Regions from separate parts of the Ruminococcoides sp. genome, predicted to be linked through region 1. Evidence: a T-box and tRNA genes for the amino acid it is inferred to sense, from the RefSeq annotation. Region 1 holds a T-box; the other holds one or more tRNA genes.

What was found. A T-box is a leader RNA that pairs with one kind of tRNA and senses whether it is charged. The one in region 1 lies ahead of pheS (phenylalanine--tRNA ligase subunit alpha), so its partner is inferred to be a tRNA-Phe.
Region 2: it encodes a tRNA-Phe, which carries the amino acid that the T-box ahead of pheS (phenylalanine--tRNA ligase subunit alpha) is inferred to sense. The anticodon was not compared.

The regions. Positions count from the first base shown of each region.
Region 1 covers NZ_DBLZMS010000008.1:109,513-116,460, reverse strand. The annotation lists gene pheT (phenylalanine--tRNA ligase subunit beta) at 163-2,532, opposite strand; gene pheS (phenylalanine--tRNA ligase subunit alpha) at 2,548-3,600, opposite strand; T-box leader at 3,646-3,882, opposite strand; gene AC2HW8_RS08390 (hypothetical protein) at 3,997-4,539, shown strand; gene AC2HW8_RS08385 (NAD(P)H-hydrate dehydratase) at 4,544-5,416, shown strand; gene AC2HW8_RS08380 (HD domain-containing protein) at 5,624-6,199, shown strand; gene AC2HW8_RS08375 (hypothetical protein) at 6,320-6,727, shown strand; gene AC2HW8_RS08370 (hypothetical protein) at 6,805-6,948, shown strand, end outside.
Region 2 covers NZ_DBLZMS010000006.1:39,849-46,796, forward strand. The annotation lists gene cytX (putative hydroxymethylpyrimidine transporter CytX) at 1-374, opposite strand, end outside; gene thiD (bifunctional hydroxymethylpyrimidine kinase/phosphomethylpyrimidine kinase) at 371-1,189, opposite strand; gene AC2HW8_RS06505 (HAD family hydrolase) at 1,216-1,878, opposite strand; gene thiE (thiamine phosphate synthase) at 1,871-2,515, opposite strand; gene thiM (hydroxyethylthiazole kinase) at 2,502-3,323, opposite strand; gene AC2HW8_RS06520 (zinc ribbon domain-containing protein) at 3,734-4,570, shown strand; tRNA gene AC2HW8_RS06525 (tRNA-Gly) at 4,815-4,890, opposite strand; tRNA gene AC2HW8_RS06530 (tRNA-Phe) at 4,898-4,973, opposite strand; tRNA gene AC2HW8_RS06535 (tRNA-Asp) at 4,980-5,056, opposite strand; tRNA gene AC2HW8_RS06540 (tRNA-Val) at 5,062-5,137, opposite strand; tRNA gene AC2HW8_RS06545 (tRNA-Gly) at 5,835-5,910, opposite strand; tRNA gene AC2HW8_RS06550 (tRNA-Phe) at 5,918-5,993, opposite strand; tRNA gene AC2HW8_RS06555 (tRNA-Asp) at 6,000-6,076, opposite strand; tRNA gene AC2HW8_RS06560 (tRNA-Val) at 6,082-6,157, opposite strand; gene hslO (Hsp33 family molecular chaperone HslO) at 6,321-6,948, opposite strand, start outside.

The DNA.
Region 1 (6,948 bases):
AGTAAATTTCAAGCACTTTTTAATAAATATGCCTAATTTATGTTATTTCAATGTCAAAAACATTGCTTTGTGTGATAAAACAGCAGTAATATTTTTTAATTTTATCTTATGCTTGTCAGATTATGTCACAAAAAGGGGACGGAAAAACCGCCCCCATAATTTTTAGCCTCTGAGCTTTACTCCGTTTTCAGAAAGATTTGAGATTATCTTGTCCATAATCTTCTGAACCTCGGCTGATGAAAGTGTTCTTTCATTTGATGAGAACTCAAAGCGGATTGTTACGCTGTGAACTGTATCTGTGTCATATGTGTCAACAATCTTTGTGCTTTTGAGAATCTCTCCGCCTTCGTTTTTCCAACACTCTGCAAGGTGTGAGAAGAACATTCCCTGAGGAACTTCAACGCTGATGTCGTAGTCCATCGGCGGGAACTTTGACGGTTCGTCATAAACAATCGGAGCGGCCTCTGTGTTTGCATAAGCGTTCACATCAATTTCTGCAAATACAATTGCGGCTTTTTTGTCAATCTTCTTGTTTACTGTCGGATGAACAATGCCGATTGTACCGATATTTCTGCCGTCAAGGCACACCGAATAGAGGTTTACGGGGTGTTCGTAGCTGTGAGTCGGTTCAGCCTTTTCAAATGTGAGAGCCTTGTGCTTGATTTCATCTGTTACAACTGCGAGAATGTCACGGAGTTCAAAATAGATGTCCTTAACATTTCTTGTCTTGCTGTAAAGTGTGATTGCAAGCTTTTTGTTCTCAATGCAAAGACCGTTTTCGTCAAGACCGTTTACAACTCTGCCGATTTCAAAAATACCGAAATCGTTTGAGAATGAAAGGTTTGATTTAATCTGACAAAGCTGTGTGGGAACAATTGAATTTCTTAATGTTTCAATATTCGGGTTAGTTGCGTTTGCAAGCTTAACATTATCCTCAACAGGAATGTCAATTGCCTTGAGTTCATCGTTGTATGCCCATACATATGAGTGAAGCTCGTGGAGATTGTATCTCTTAACGAGCATATCCTTGATTTTGTTTTCCGTAGTTTTAACAACGCTTGCTCTTACGGGGTAGAGGGGAGAGCGTGTTGTGTGAATTTCAAAGTTGTCATAGCCGTAAATACGGGTGATTTCTTCAATGATGTCAGCCTTGATTGTAACATCCTTTGTTGCTCTCCAGCTTGGAACCGTTACGCTGAAGTTATCGTTGTTGAGCTCAACCTTAAAGCCGAGGCTTTCGAGTGTTGCAACAATTCTGTCGTTGCTGATTTCAATGCCTGTGTAGCGGTCAACAAAGTTTTTGTCAAAGTCAAGAACAACTGTGTCATACCTGAATGCGTACTCGTCTGTGAGCGAAGAAACAACCTTGATGTCGCTGTCATACTTTTTGAGAAGATATACAAATCTTGCAATTGCAGTAACAGTCATTTCAGGATCAAGACATTTTTCATATCTCATTGATGCGTCTGTTCTGTGAGCAAGTCTTACTGTTGACTTTCTTACGGAAACTGCGTTGAATGTTGCGGATTCAAGTGTGAGAGTAGTTGTATCGTCAACAATTTCCGAATCAAGACCGCCCATGATACCGGCAATTGCTACAGGAGTGTTGCCGTTGCAAATCATAAGTGTGTTTTCGTCAATGTTTCTTTCAACACCGTCAAGTGTTTTGAAAGTGAAAGGCTTGTCAAAACGCTTGATTCTGATTTTTTCAACCTTTCTTGAATCGAAAGCGTGCATCGGCTGTCCCATTTCAAGCATAAGGTAGTTTGTAAGGTCAGCAAGATAGTTTATTGCTCTCATACCGCAGTAGAAAAGACGGATTCTCATATTTACGGGGCTTACATTGCGGTTGATGTTCTCAATCTGTAAGCAGCTGTATCTCTGACAGAGAGTGTCCTCAATCTTCATATCAATCTTTTTAAGACCGTCATATGCCTTTAAATCGTCAAGGTCAAAAGGTTTAAGCTCTCTGCCTGCAAGTGCGGCAAATTCTCTTGCGATTCCGTAGTGTCCCCAAAGGTCGGGACGGTTTGTAAGCGACTTGTTATCAACCTCAAAAACAATATCGTCAATTTCGTAAATATCCTTAAGGTCTGTGCCGTTCTTAACATCATCTGTAATTTCCATAATGCCGGAGTTGTCATCACTGATACCGATTTCAGCCTCACTGCAGCACATACCGTTTGATGTAAAGCCGGCAAGAGGTCTTGGTGTAATCGTGATTTCGCCGATTTTAGCGCCAATCTTTGCAAAAGCGGTTTTAAGACCGACTCTTACATTCGGAGCACCGCAGACAACATCAATAAGTTCATCTTCGCCTGCATCAATTTTGAGGAGATGAAGTTTCTTTGAATCGGGATGATTTTCAACCGACTTAATTTCACCTACAACAATACCGCTGATTTCACTGCCCTTGCGGAGAATATCGTTTTCAACCTCGGCTGTGGAAAGAGAAAATTTGCGGATAAGTTCAATTTTATCAAGACCGCTCAAATCAACAAAGTCCTGAATCCAGTTCATAGATAAAAACATTTTGTATCTCCTCTCTTATTCGTCATCAGTAAACTGTGAAAGTGCTTTAAGACTGCCGCTGTTAAGGTCACGGATATCTTTGATTCCGTACTTCATCATTGCAAGTCTTGTAAGACCGAGACCAAACGCAAAGCCTGTGTATTTTTCGGGATCAATTCCGCCCTCACGCAGAACATTGGGATGAATCATACCGCAGGGGCATAGCTCAAGCCAACCGCTGTGCTTACATGACGGACAACCCTCGCCGCCGCAGATAAGACAGCTGATGTCGAGTTCAAAACCCGGTTCAACGAATGGGAAAAAGCCGGGGCGAAGTCTTACCTTGATATCCTTTTTGAATACCTCGGAAAGCATTGTTTTCATAAAGTAGATAAGGTTTGAAATTGAAATGTCCTTGTCAACCATAACGCCTTCCATCTGGAAAAATGTGTTTTCGTGACAAGCGTCCGTAGCCTCGTTTCTGAAGCATCTGCCGGGGAAGATGGCTTTTATAGGGGTGCCGTTTTCAATAAGTCCCTTGCCGTACTTTTTAAGAATTGCGTTCTGTGCGGCTGATGTGTGTGACTTTAAAAGCTGACCGTTGTCAAGGTAGTAAGTGTCCTGCATATCTCTTGCGGGGTGGTGCTTCGGAATGTTAAGAGCCTCAAAGCATTCGTAGTCGGTTACGATTTCGGAGTAGTCCTCAATGTTAAATCCCATTGATGAGAAAATCTTTTCGCATTCTCTCTGAACAAGGGTGATTGGGTGATAAGAACCCCTTGCAAGCGCAACAGGCGATGTAATGTCAAACTGCGGCATCAAGGCGATTTCACGCTGAATTTCCTTTTCTTTAAGTTCCGCAAGTCTTTCTTCAATAAGCTGTGCGGCCTGTGCCTTGAGCTTGTTTACCTCAGCACCGAAAGTTTTTCTTTCCTCGTTGGGAAGGTCTTTCATACCCTTTAAAAGAGCCGTGATGCTGCCCTTTTTGCCAAGGTAAGCAACTCTGATTTTATCAAGGTCGGTCAAATCTTGTGTTTCGCCGAGTCTTGACTTGATTTCGTCTTTTAAACTTAATAATTTCTCGTTCATAAATTACCTCCGTAAAAATAATAAAGCCCTGCGTAAAATCAATTACGCAGGGACGAAATAATCCGTGGTACCACCCTGATTTTTGCATCAAAGCAAACACTCCCGAAAGCAGACACTTTCACAACCTGTAACGGAGTCAGCCGTTGAGATCTACTGAAAATTTCAACCTCACCACTCGGAAGGGAACTTCACACCTGCAACACCGTTGTATGCTTTCAGCCCCGGCACACATTCTCTTTGACGGTATAACGCAAACGCTACTTTCTTCGTCATCATGTTATCTTTTTCTATGATAACACCAAAACATTTTTTTTGCAAGAGTTTTTGTATCTTTTGTTGAAAAAAACAACAGCCTGTGATATCATATGAAATATCAATCAAAAAGGAGAAAATACATTGAATAATTTTAACGAACAGGTTGTAAGACGGGTTAACAAACCTAAAAATCTGATTATAAAAATTGTTTCGGTGCTTTTGCTTATTTTAGTGCCGACAACATTGTTTTTACTTGCTTTTGCAACAATTGCATATCTTATCTATGTGGCTTTTTTCGTGTTTGTAGGCGGAATTTATGCTGTTTGGTATGTGTTCAGTATTCAGAAAGTCGATTTTGAATATTCGGTTTCGGGCAATGAGCTTGAAATTGCAAAGGTTGTTGCATTGCGCAAAAGAAAAACCATGTGCAAGGTTCAGATTAACGAGATTGAAAGACTTGAAAAAGACGATACCGAAATCAAGAAGATGAGGTTTCTCAAAACTTTTATCGCCGCAAGAGATATTGACTCCAAGGACGAAAACTATTTCGCTGTTTTCAACAGTCCTGCATACGGCAGATGTCTTCTTGTTTTTACTCCGAACGAGGATATTCTCAACGGTATGAAACCGCACCTCAACAAGAATATTGTGGTTCAGTTATTCTATAAAAGAAAAATGAGTTGATTGTATGACAGTAACAGATGTAAATGTTGTAAAAAGTGCAATTTTTGAACGCCCCGATGATGCAAACAAGGGAACTCTGGGTTCATTGCTCTGCGTTTGCGGAAGCTACGGAATGGCAGGGGCGGCGGTTATGTCGGCAAAGGGTGCGTTAAGAACGGGCATAGGTCTTGCAAAATGTGCCTTGCCGAGAAGTATTTACCCGATTGTTGCCCAAACGATTCTTGAGAGCGTTTACTATCCTCTCAGCGAAAATGCAGACGGCAGAATCTCAAAGGTAAATGTTCCGTTTTTAGTCAGCGAATCGTGCAAATCCTCTGCAACTCTTGTCGGTTGCGGACTCGGTGTGTGCGACGATACATTAAAAATTGTATTTTCTTTAATAGAAAATTCCACAACACCGCTTGTGCTTGACGCAGATGCACTCAATTGTGTTGCAAAACAGCCTGAAATTCTTTTAAGGAAAAATGCGCCGATTATAATTACTCCTCACCCGGGCGAAATGTCAAGACTTACAGGTCTTGCAACTCCGCTTGTAAATGCGGAAAGGGAGAGAGTTGCCCTCGATTTTGCACAAAAGTACGGTGTTGTAACCGTTCTCAAAGGAGCGGGAACGGTAATTGCCTCTCCAAACGGCAAGGTGCTTGTGAACCCGACAGGCAATTCGGGAATGGCAACAGGCGGCAGCGGTGATGTGCTTGCAGGAATGACCGCATCAATTCTTGCACAGGGCGCAAGTGCGTTTTCATCAGCCGCAGCGGCAGTATATCTCCACGGCCTTGCAGGCGACATTGCCGCCGAAAAATACGGCAAAATCTCAATGCTCCCCACAGACCTGATAAATTGTATCCCACTTGCATATAAGCGTTGCGGTTTTTGATTTAAAATACAAGTAAGAAACAGGAATCTTTTTGCGAAAAAAAGTTGTCAAAATGATGACGATTTTGTAGTGGCGGATATTATCCACCCGCAAGTAACAACTCAAAATTTATATTAAGTCAGATTATATAAATGTCACAAAATTACTTTTATGCACTAGTGTGAGGTAATGTTTTGCATATAACTCTGTTTATGGAGGCGAATAAAAATGATGCCAACAAGAGCGGAAGCTGAAAAAATATTAGAAGAAGCTGAACAATGTAATTCGGGTCCTTGGGTAAATCACAGTCGCATTACAGCAAAATGCGCTGAAAAGATTGCGGAATTATGTGAAAATTTGGATTCGGAAAAGGCATACATATTAGGGTTACTCCATGATATTGGCAGAAAGTTTGGTGTTAGGCATTTAGGTCATGTTTATGACGGATATACATACATGATGTCATTGGGATATGATGAGGTCGCAAAAATTTGCCTGACACATTCGTTTAATAATTCAACCGTAAAGGAATACATTGGTAAATTCGATGTTTCTGATGAAGAACTTGAATTGATAGAAACTGCTCTTGCTAAAGTGAATATGGATGATTATGACAAATTAATTCAGTTATGCGATGCATTGGCAGGCAGTGACGGGGTGTTGAATATTGAAGATCGTATGAGAGATGTAAAACAAAGATATGGTTATTACCCACAAGAAAAATGGAATTCAAACATAAGATTAAAAAATTATTTTGAGAAAAAAACAGGAAATAATATATACAAAACAGTTAATCAATCGTAAGTTGAATTATCCTTTATAAGAATAAAAAGCGTTGCGGTTTTTGATTTAAAATACAAGTAAGAAACGGGAATCTTTTTGCGATAAAAAGTTGTCAAAATGATGACGATTTTGAAAGGAGTAATGATGAAGAAAATTTTATGTTTAGTTATGTGTGTATTTCTTGTTATCGGTTTGAGTGCCTGCGGAGGAGATATAAGCAAAGTGAAGACTCACGATGTGGATTCTGAAATCTATTCCGCAGATGATATTAACTCTGCTGTTGATACTATTGAAAAAGAGTTCGACGCCAATTGGAACGGCTGTACCCTCACGGAAATTTATTATGCAGGAGATGATTACTGCACCGATTTTCAGGAATTTGCCGACAGGAACAATGCAGATGAAGTTATTGTGCTGTTATCTTCATTTGATGTTGATTCATCAGGCGGCGACGGATCATTAAATCCGAATTCCACATATAATAACTGGAACTGGATTTTAGTCAGAACAAAAGGCGGAAAATGGCAGCATATTGATCACGGATATTAAGATAAAATGCATTAATCACTTATTTGTACAATGTATTAAAAAATTCACAGGACATATAATGTATCGGGAGGTGTCTTATGGCACGGAAAATCTTGATTGCATTATGTGTCCTTTTTGTTATGCCTGTTTTTGTCATTACGGGGTGTGATGAAGTGCAGGAAAATCTTTCTCCGAAATCCTCGTTTATTGCCGATTTCAGCTGTGAATACAGAAAAATGAAC
Region 2 (6,948 bases), on a different contig from region 1:
CCGATTACAATACAGGCAATCCACCTGCCTGTGTCGCCCATATTCAGAATACTGTTTACCGAAAGCGAACCGTCATAAATCATAATGGCTGTCCAGCCGACAAGCTGAATAACATTGAGGACAGAGAAAAGAAGTCCGCCCTTGTTGCCAAAGCTCATTTTTACGGTTTCCATTGAGCTTTTACGGCACTTACCGCCGATGAGTCCTGCACAAAAGAGCATTGCACATCCGATTATGTGACCGATGATTACGGCTAAAATACCCTTTTCAAAACCTAACGGAGCAAAGTATGTACCTGTGAGAATTTCGGCGATTGAAACGCCTGCTCCGAACCATATCAAACTGTTTTCAAATACACTTGTCTGCTTTTTCATTGCTCTGCCTCCGAATTTTCTTTTGTAAATTTACTTTGAATGTCAAAAGCGTGGTTCATGGGACCGCTGCCTTTGCCGAGGTCAAGCATTGCCGCAAGTGCGCCTGAAATATAATCCTTTGCACGCTTTACGGAAGCGTCAAGGTCAAAGCCTTTTGCAAGATTAGCGGCTATTGCACTTGAAAGTGTACAGCCTGTTCCGTGTGTGTTGGGATTGTTGATTCTTTTGCCGTTGTACCATGTGTAGGTGCCGTCTTTAAAGAGCAAATCGTTTGCATCGTTAATCTGATGTCCGCCCTTGCAGAGAACCGCACAACCGTACTTTTCGCTGATTATTTCAGCGGCTTTTATCATTTCTTCCTCATTTGAAATTTTCATTTCAGAGAGAACTTCCGCCTCCGGAATATTCGGTGTAAGAACTGTTGCAAGCGGAAAGAGATGCTCTTTGAGAGTGCTTACCGCCTCGTCGCTGATAAGCTTTGCTCCGCTTGTTGCCACCATAACCGGATCGACAACAATATTTTTTGCATCGTACTTTTTCAGCTTGTCCGAAATTGTTTTTATAAGGCTTGATGAAGAAACCATTCCGATTTTTACGGCATCGGGATAAATATCCGTAAAGATACTTTCAAGCTGTTCACCCAGAAATTCGGGTGTGGATTCCATAATTGCCGTAACGCCGGTTGTGTTCTGTGCGGTAAGTGCGGTGATTGCGCTCATGGCATAAACACCGTTTGTTATCATAGTTTTGATATCCGCTTGAATACCGGCGCCTCCGCTGCAGTCACTGCCAGCGATTGTTAATGCTGTTTTCATTTTAATCTCCTCTTTGCATTAATTTTTTACAGCGACAAAAGGTGGTGCCCCCAATCTGCCGCTTTTTCAAAGCTGTCTGCGTAGTAATCGCAAACGGCTTTTATTCTGTTTTTGTCATTCCTGCTCGATTCGTCATACACTCCCACCGTTTTGAAACCTGCCTTGTGAGCAGTTTCTGCGGCAAAAACAGCGTCCTCGAATACAAGCGTTTCACTCGGAGCTGTTCCGAGTTTATCTGCACAGGCAAGGTAAATGTCGGGGCTTGTTTTGCCTTTTCCGATTTGTGAACAGGTCACAATGTCCGTAAAATATTTTAGAATACCGAGCCTTTCAAATGCCTTTTTAATATGCGTTTTATCGCTTGATGTTGCAATAATCATTTTGATATTGTTCGATTCCAAAAACTGCAAAATTTCTTTTGCATTGTTTTTTAAACCGACCTCATAAAAGTAAAAATCTTCAATGATTTTCAGCACACCCGAAACTATTTCATCAGTTGAAAAGGAAAGAGCATACTGCTTTTTCATATACTCCGCACCTTCCGTCAGACTCATAGCACAGAGCTTTTCGGAAAGTCCGTTTTCGGCTGTTTTGCCGACAGACGAGAGGTAACGCTCTCCTGCGTCATCCCATATCTTCATTGAATCGAGAAGTGTGCCGTCAACATCAAATATTGCAGATTTAATCATTTGCAATCGTCTTTTCCGTAAGTGCTTTAAGCTCTGCTGTTGCCTTTGTAATATCGGGCTGAGCGAAAATAGCACTGATAACGGCAATGCCTACGATACCTCTGCCCTTGAGTTCCGTAACATTTTTAGAGCTGATTCCGCCGATTGCGATTACAGGAATGTCAACAGCCTCACAGATTTTCTGAAGTTCATCGTGTGAAACATCGTCTGCATCGTCCTTTGAGCCTGTTTTGAAAACTGCTCCGACTCCGAGATAATCTGCTCCGTGCTTCTGAGCAAGAAGAGCCTGTTCAACAGTCTGAGCCGAAACACCGATGATTTTGTCGTCACCGAGAATCTTGCGGACATTGCCTGCCTCCATATCACTCTGACCGACATGAACACCGTCAGCGTCAATTTCTTTTGCAATTTCTACATTGTCATTGATTACGAACGGAACATTGTACTTTTTGCAGAGTTTCTGAATTTCAAGAGCCTCTTCAAGAAAATGCTTTTGGTCAAGATTTTTTTCTCTTAACTGAATGAATGTTGCACCGCCTTTAATAGCCTTTTCAACCTGACTGCAAAGTGTTTCACCGTTAAGCCATGCCCTGTCGGTTACGGCATAGAGCAACAAATCTTTTTTATCGCAATTCATATTTTGCTCCTTTTTCAAGTGTTTCGGCATCCATATTATAGATAGCGTCAATAATTCGGTTGCGGTATGTTGAGTTGCCGTCTGTTTCTGCCATATTTGCAAAAGCGATTTCGCCTGCAAGTCCCATTGTACAAACTGCTGCGGCAGTTGCCTCAAGAACATTGTCGGGGTTTGCAACGATAAATGCAGTTGTCATACCCGAAAGCTGACAGCCTGTTCCTGTGATTTTGCTCATCTCGGGACGGCCGTTGCGAATTACATAGCACTTTTCGCCGTCACTTACAAGGTCAATAGCACCTGTGATTGCAATTACGCATCCCGACTTTTTGGCATAATCCTTTACAAATGCAACTGCGTTATCGAGATTTTCTTCTGTTACCGCATCCGATACATCGGCATCAACACCCTTTGTTGTGCCGCTTCCGAGTGCAAGAGTTTTGATTTCCGAGATGTTACCTCTGATAACATCAAATTTGATTTCTTTTGCAAGCTTAACCGCTGTGTCTGTGCGGAGCTTGCTTGCGCCTGCGCCGACAGGATCAAGTAGAATCTTGTGAGAAAGTTCATTAGCTTTTTTGCCTGCAATGAACATACCCTCAATTGAGTTTTTGTTAAGTGTACCGATGTTGATGTTAAGACCGCCGCAAATGCTTGTGATGTCGGCAACATCATCGGGTTCGTCTGACATAATCGGACTTCCTCCGCAAGCGAGAAGTACATTTGCAACATCATTTACTGTTACATAGTTTGTGATGTTGTGTACAAGCGGTACATTTTTTCTTACATTTTCAAGACAATTTCCAATCATAGCGGATTCTCCTTTATAAAAATAAAACGGACACACCAACAAAAGGTGTGTCCGTAAAGGCTCGCTGTTTCCCTCCGTTGGCATTATCCAAATCAGGTCATAGGTCGAGGCATTCAGCCTCCTCTCAGCCGACTAACTTGTCAGCTCCCTTACTTATAATATACAATTTGTGTCGTAATTTGTCAATGAAAACTTGACAAATAGTCACCGAGAATGATTATACGAATCTATCCTCAGTAAAATCTTCTGTATTCAGTATATCTTTTATGTAAAAAAACACTGATTTTTAAATATCAGTTGACTTGAAGAAGAAAAAACAGTACAATAAAAATAAACAGATAATATGGTTGAATTTGCTGTTGTAAAGGGGTTTTCCTCGAAATTATTTTTTGTTGAACAGGAGAAGAAGTATGTTTTGTAAAAATTGCGGAAGACAGTTATTGCCTAATGAAAAGTTTTGTGCCGATTGCGGAGCGCCTGTACCCGTACAGGAATCAGCTGTACAGAACGAACAGCCGATTGCAGAAAATCAGTCGGTTGAACAGACTGCCGATATGAATGTTCGGAATGAGCAGACACAGCCTGTTGAAAATCATCAGACTGACGCATATAATCAGATGCCTGCAAATGATTATTCCGCACCGCAGTATCAGACAGTTAATGCACAGGGCGGATATAATCAGTATCAGAACGGTCAGCAGGGCGGATATTCTTATGATTATAACAATCAGGGCGTTCAGCCACAGTATGCACAGCCGATTCCAAAGAAAAAGTCAAAGACACCGTTTATAATTACAGCGTGCGGCATTGCGGTTGCACTCGTTGTTGCAATTGCGGCATTCTTTATATTTAACGGACTTAACAAAGCCACTCCTCAGGGACAGATTCAGGGTACATGGATTGCCGAGGAGAACGGAGTAAGCCTACAACTTGAGTTCAAGCCTGACGGAACAATCGGTATTCCGAATGCAAAAGAACTCGGCGAACTTATTTCAAATTATGTTGGCAGCTCGGAATACAGCGACATTATTAACTATGATGAGATTTTTAATTTGATTGATATGAAGTACAGCATTGATGATGAAAAAACTCTTTCAATCAGCCTTGAGGTTTCTTTTGTAAATCAAAGTCAGTCGCAGTCACTCAAATGGTCTGACGATCCCGCAAACGGCGGTTCGGATACATGGGGAATCGACGGCGATACTCTCTACATAGCCGGCACAAAGCTGACAAGAATCAATAACTGATATAGTCTTAAAAAACAAGGTCACGGTTCAAAATCGTGACCTTTTGTTGTGTGGAATATACAGGCTCTGCCAAAGGGATTCCGTCGTTGTCCGATGAACGATACTGTATGACAATCATTTTGTGTTTTTAGATAATTCTATTTATTTTATCACAAAATTTGTGTGCTTACTTGCGGGCGGATAATATTCGCACCTACAGATTTGTACAAAAAGAAAAGACAGCACGATTCTGTACTGTCTTAGTTGGAGCGGATGACGGGGCTCGAACCCGCTACCTCCACCTTGGCAAGGTGGCGCTCTACCAGATGAGCTACATCCGCATTTTATTGGTGCCTCCGGGCGGAATCGAACCACCGACACGGGGATTTTCAGTCCCCTGCTCTACCGACTGAGCTACAGAGGCAAAAATTGGCGACCCGGAACGGGTTCGAACCGTCGACCTCTAGCGTGACAGGCTAGCGTTCTAACCAACTGAACTACCGGGCCAAATGTGGTGGGAACAACAGGGCTCGAACCTGTGACCCTCTGCTTGTAAGGCAGATGCTCTCCCAGCTGAGCTATGCTCCCACATGCCTATATCGCTCATCGAAGTTCTGTCGAATTTCGATTACATCTCAGCGACAGGTAATATAATACTATAAAATCAGTCGATTGTCAATACCGTTTTTGCAGTTTTTTAAAATTTATTTGCTAATTACAATTTCGTGATTATCGGCAATCAGAACATAGTCGCTGAAGTTATTAATACAAGTATGGTAAACTCCTTATTTCAAACAGTAAACAAGAGTTTCGCCCCGTGTTTTCACACGGTATTATTTGAAAGCGCAGTTCGCTGTTACAGTATAACAATTGTTTTGCGACATTTATAAAATCGGGTCTGTCAAAAGAATTCAGTAGTTACTTGCGGGCGGATGATATCCGCCCCTACGAGATTGTACAAAAAAGAAAAGACAGCACAATTTCTGTACTGTCTTAGTTGGAGCGGATGACGGGGATTGTTTAATGCAAAAAGTTCTACCTCGCCAACTGCTTGCGGTGCGTAACCCTAACTCTCATCAACGCTCTTAATTTTAAGGTTTACCGTCTGAAATACAGTCGCAATGCGTTGCACATAAATGTATTTCCTTTTGCTCCTTATTTCAGACAGTGCTTTGCTCCCTCTTTCCGCCACTGGCGGCGGTCGCAAGGCTACACCTTCGAGCCCCTTGTTTGGAAAAAAAATCTGTAAAATAAAAAAACCAGTACATCAACTGTACTGATTTAATGGAGCGGATGACGGGGCTCGAACCCGCTACCTCCACCTTGGCAAGGTGGCGCTCTACCAGATGAGCTACATCCGCATTTTATTGGTGCCTCCGGGCGGAATCGAACCACCGACACGGGGATTTTCAGTCCCCTGCTCTACCGACTGAGCTACAGAGGCAAAAATTGGCGACCCGGAACGGGTTCGAACCGTCGACCTCTAGCGTGACAGGCTAGCGTTCTAACCAACTGAACTACCGGGCCAAATGTGGTGGGAACAACAGGGCTCGAACCTGTGACCCTCTGCTTGTAAGGCAGATGCTCTCCCAGCTGAGCTATGCTCCCACATGCCTTTGTCGCTCTATCGAAGTTCTGTTGAATTTCGAATATCTCTCAGCGACAGATATTATCATACTACAACTTGTTCCAAATGTCAACACTTTTTTGAAATTTTTTTCATTTTTATGAGTGACATCACGAACATTTGCGACAAGGCCTTTAAAAATCTTTATTCTTTGCTGTTTTTCTCTGCAATCAGCTTTTCAAGGTCATCCTTTGTAAAGACATATTTCTTATTGCAGAAGTGACAGGTTGCAACGGCAACACCCTGTTCATTGACCATAGAACGGATATCGTCATCGCTGAGGGTACAAAAATAATTTTCAAGCTTTTCTTTTGAACAACCGCAAACATACTTAACAGGGTTTTCGTCAAGCACTTCAACCTCAAAGCCTTTGAGGGCTGTTTTGCAGATATCAAGAATACTCATACCCTTTGCAAGCATAGTTGTAACGGGTTCAAGCTCTGCAATATTCTTTTCCAGCTTGTCAATAACAGTATCGTCTGCACCCGGAAGAAGCTGAATAAGCAATCCGCCTGCAAGCAAAACCTCGCCGTCCTCTTTGTCAATCAGCACACCCAAGGCACAAACTGTGGGAATCTGTTCGCTTGTTGCGTAGTAGTTTGCAATATCCTCGGCAATTTCACCGCTGACAAGCTCAACCTGACCTATGTACGGATCGCCTGAACCGTAGTCACGCATAACATTTAGCATACCTGTTCTGCCGACTGCTTTTGCAACATTGATTTTGCCGTTTTCATAATATTCCGTCGGGCAGTCTGCATTGCCGACATAA